Regions from separate parts of the Shewanella sp. 38A_GOM-205m genome, predicted to be linked through region 2. Evidence: predicted binding sites of a transcription regulator. Region 2 holds the regulator's gene; the other holds the start of a gene.
The links. The regulator sigma-54, encoded in region 2, starts transcription at its own class of promoters, with help from an activator protein. The targets are predictions, from matches to a motif close to GTTGGCACGNNNNTNGNNT.
Positions count from the first base shown of each region.

Region 1: the regulator sigma-54 is predicted to act here: its motif matches at 967-985, upstream of N512_RS23655 (flagellar hook-length control protein FliK).

Region 1 is NZ_JADP01000001.1:270,636-272,839, reverse strand. Features, by position in the region: gene N512_RS23655 (flagellar hook-length control protein FliK) at 1-893, opposite strand, end outside; gene fliJ (flagellar export protein FliJ) at 1,041-1,490, opposite strand; gene fliI (flagellar protein export ATPase FliI) at 1,613-2,204, opposite strand, start outside.
Region 2 is NZ_JADP01000003.1:249,027-251,230, reverse strand. Features, by position in the region: gene ptsN (PTS IIA-like nitrogen regulatory protein PtsN) at 1-16, opposite strand, end outside; gene hpf (ribosome hibernation promoting factor) at 19-306, opposite strand; gene N512_RS0104250 (RNA polymerase factor sigma-54) at 338-1,801, opposite strand; gene lptB (LPS export ABC transporter ATP-binding protein) at 1,897-2,204, opposite strand, start outside.

The DNA.
Region 1 (2,204 bases), on a different contig from region 2:
TTGAGTAAGCTGGCGAGAACATCCTTGGCTGCAGCTTTGTCACTCTTGCCGTCAGCGCCGACAGACGTTGCCGCCGCGGCCACCGCAGCACCCAACTTGCCGGCAGTATCTGCCTTGGCCTTATCGGCAATTGCGCTTTGCGCCAAGATCTTGTCACTCTTTTCCTCAGCGGCATTGAGCACAGCTTCACGAACCACTGCAGCCATACCATCCTGAGTCGCCGCCTTACGCGTTGCCTTATCAGCATCCGGCCAACCCATTTGTTGCTCGCCTTCCTGAGACTTGGCCTTTTCCGCTGTTGCAGCCGCCTTGTCGAGAGCCAGCAAAGGAGCATCGATAGTTTCATCCTCTGCTTTGCTATCGCCTTTGCTTGCCGCTTTCTCATCTGTATCGTCCAGTTTGGCACTGTCTTGTTCACTCTCGTCGCCTTCGTCAGCGGCAATCATCTCTGCGCCGTCCAGACTATCTGTCACTACCATGCCAAGCTCGGCACTCCCCTGCTTGAGGTTTTCCAAGAGCTTCATCTGCTCTTCGGGAGACATGGCCTTGATCTCATCTTCTTTGAGCCCGGTGAGAGCGGCAATCTGTTTCAGCAGGCTCACCTCATCCACTTCGGTGACTATGGTTCCGTCTTCAGACGGCAATTTCTTGCCCATGGCTATCTGCCCCAGAATAAGCGAGACATCGACGGCCTGCTCAGCTTGGGCACCTTCTCTGTTAAGACTGCCAGCGCTAAATCCCGGCTTGGCGCCTTGCGAGTCGAACGAAAACTTAGCCTGCGCCTGTTGATAAGCGGCGAAAAAAGCTTCGTTATCAGTAGATTGTAGTGCATCTGTGGCGGCGACTCCCTTGCCGCCCGCATTGCCGATCAGGATATTGGATAACTGCTGCATGCCTTCCTCCAGCACCTAGGCCCTCAATAGATAAAGATAGGCCGAGTCAGAATTAATGTCTCTGTCTCAAACAAAGCAAAATTCACGCCAACAAAAAATATAGAATGAATATTAAGGAATTGTCCGGGAATGGATGTCGGAATGGGCTCAATGGTTGAGCTTGCGACGGAAAAACTGCTGGGAAGCAAACTCATCGATGAGTTTCTGCTCTTGTTTGGCGGCTTTGGCTTCGGCCTGCAGGGCTTTTTTCTCCAACAACATCTCCACCGCCTTACGCTTTTGCTGCTTCTCCAGCCAATATTGCTGTCTATAGCCCCGCTGCTTATCGGCCTCGGCGACCACGGCAAGTTGTTGCCCTATGGCATCATCTACCTGACGCACAAATCGATGAAACTGCTGGTAATAGGAGGCGCCAATGCTCTGCCCCTGCTGGGCATCGAGTTGCTTCATATAGTCGAGACGGTATTCCTGCAGCGCCTGCAGCTGAGATTTACGCCTCTGGCATTCCATTTGCGCGGCTTTAAGCTGCAGCGCCGCCTGCTCTTCGGCTTCGACCGCCAGTTTCAACACTGTGTGCAAAGGATCGGATTTAGCCATCTGTAGTATTATTCCTTAAAATTGCCTGCCTTACGGGCCTTAACCCGGCTCTCTATTGAGATCAGGCTCCCCTATTGTCACTGCATTTTTGTCGAGCACGCAAACTCCCGCACTGAATGGCATTACACCTTACATTGGGCAGCAAGCTGCCCCAACATTTGCTGGCAATCGCTGAAACTAATGGCATCGCGCATCCCCTGCCGCAAAAAGGCGTTCATGGCGGGTTGCAGGCGTATGGCGTTGTCGATACGCGGATCCGAGCCTTGGGAATAGGCACCAATGGAGATCAGATCCCGGTTTTGTTGATAGAGCGAATAAACCTGCTTGACGCGCCGCATCGCTTCCAGGTGCGCCTCGCTGATCACCATAGGTGCCACCCGACTGATGGAAGCTTCAATGTCTATCGCCGGATAATGCCCTGAGTCGGCCAAGGCCCGTGACAACACTATGTGACCGTCCAAAATGGCCCGCGAGGCATCGGCAATGGGATCTTGCTGATCGTCCCCTTCGGTAAGCACAGTATAGAAGGCAGTGATCGAGCCCTGCCCTTCACCGCCATTACCGGCGCGCTCCACCAAACGGGGCAACTTGGCAAATACTGAAGGCGGATACCCTTTGGTTGCCGGCGGCTCACCGACCGCCAGGGCGATTTCCCGCTGCGCCTGGGCGTAACGGGTCAGGCTATCCATCAACAGCAGGACGTCATAGCCGAGA
Region 2 (2,204 bases):
TGGTACTCAGTTCCATCGTTAGTGTTTTGTCAGCTTTTCTTTGTGTTTAATGACCTGACGATCCAATTTATCAATCAGAACGTCGATGGCGGCATACATGTCGGCATGTTCAGAAGTTGCATAGACTTCGCCGCCTGTGAGGTGGATCTTGGCTTCGGCTATCTGTTGCAGTTTTTGTACATTGAGCACAACATGCACATTATTGATCTGTTCGAAATGGCGTTCAAGTTTAGAAAACTTACTTTCCACGTAGTCACGCAGTGAGTCGGTGATCTCGATATGATGTCCTGTCAGGTTGATTTGCATAGAAAGATTCCTCCAATTTCCAACTGTGGATTTATAAACTCTTACGCTGGTTCGACGGTGGTATCATCATAGCCTCGCGATACTTGGCTATGGTGCGTCTTGCAACGTTGATTCCCTGTTCTGCCAGAAGTTGCGCCATCTTGCTGTCGCTCAAAGGCTTCTTCTGGTTTTCCGCTGCCACGAGCTTCTTGATAAAAGCCCTGATCGCCGTGGAAGAGCATTCTCCGCCATCTTCGGTGCCGACATGGCTGGAGAAGAAGTACTTCAATTCAAATATTCCCCTGGGGGTATGCATATACTTTTGCGTGGTGACCCTGGAGATGGTCGATTCATGCATCTCGACCGCCTCGGCAATATCGTTGAGTACCATGGGTTTCATGGCCTCTTCACCATATTCAAAAAATCCCTGCTGGAGCTGCACTATACAGTTGGCCACCTTGAGCAGGGTTTCGTTGCGGCTCTCCAGGCTCTTGATAAACCATTTGGCTTCCTGAAGATGACCACGAATAAACTGGCTGTCTGATTGACTGCGGGCGCTACGAGCCATGGCAGCATACTGCTGATTGATCCCGAGTTTGGGCATACAGTCCGGGTTGAGTTCTACTACCCAGCGGCCGTTTTTCTTCCAGACGCTGACATCAGGGATCACATATTCCTCGTCCATCGGCTGCACCAGCAAGCCGGGGCGGGGATTGAGACTCTGGATAAGGTTGATGGCTTCACGCAGCTGATCTTCCTTGAGCTTGGTCTTGCGCATCAGGGTGCGGAAGTCGCGGGCGGCAATGAGATCCAGATGTTCGTCAATCAACAAGCGGGCGTCGGCCAGATGCGGGGTGTCGGCGTTGAACTGTTGCAACTGGATCAGCAGGCATTCGCGCAGATCTCTGGAGGCGATGCCGACAGGATCGAAGTGCTGGATCCGCTTGAGTACTGCCTCGACTTCATCGAGCTCAATCTCAGGGTTGCCCATGGCTTCGAGGATCTCCTCTGTGCTCTGGGTCAGATAACCCTGCTCGTCGATGGCATCAATAATGGCGGTGGCAATGGCGTCGTCGGTATCGGAAAACGGGGTCAGGTTCTTCTGCCATTCCAGATGTTCATAGAGCCCTTCGCTGGTTTCCCCCTGGAAGGGCATATCATCTTCACGGCCCATGGCCGGCCCGGAGGCACTGGCGGCGGTAAAGACTTCGTCCCAGGTGGTATCCATAGGTAATTCATCCGGCATAGACTCATTGTTCAATGCCTCTGAGGTTTCTACCGTGGAACCATCTTCCTGCTTGGCGCTCAACTCGCCGGCGTCGTTTTCCTTGTGGTTGTCGTCGATAGCGTCATCCTGGTTGTCCTCGGCCATTTCCAACAGAGGGTTGGCTTCCAAGGCTTCCTGGATTTCCTGCTGCAGCTCAAGGGACGACAGTTGCAGCAGGCGAATAGCCTGTTGCAACTGAGGTGTCATGGTCAACTGTTGACCCAGTTTGAGCTGGAGTGACGCTTTCATTATACCGCTAATCCCTACTCGTTATTTTTCAAGGAAAAAATTCAATAATAACAAACTATAATACCCGGAATTGCCACCGGATGACATGATCCTAACTATAGCCTGAATTGTTCGCCTAAGTACACAGCGCGCACTTGCTGGTTGTCCAAGATTTCAGCGGGTGTGCCCTCGGCGATCAACTGCCCATGGCTGACTATGTAGGCTCGCTCACAAACGTCGAGTGTTTCGCGAACATTGTGGTCTGTGATCAGCACCCCCAAACCGCGGGATTTAAGCTGTTCGATGATTTTCTTGATATCGATAACTGAGATGGGATCCACACCGGCGAACGGCTCATCCAGCAGAATGAACTGTGGATTGGCGGCCAATGCCCGGGCGATTTCCACTCGGCGGCGTTCTCCGC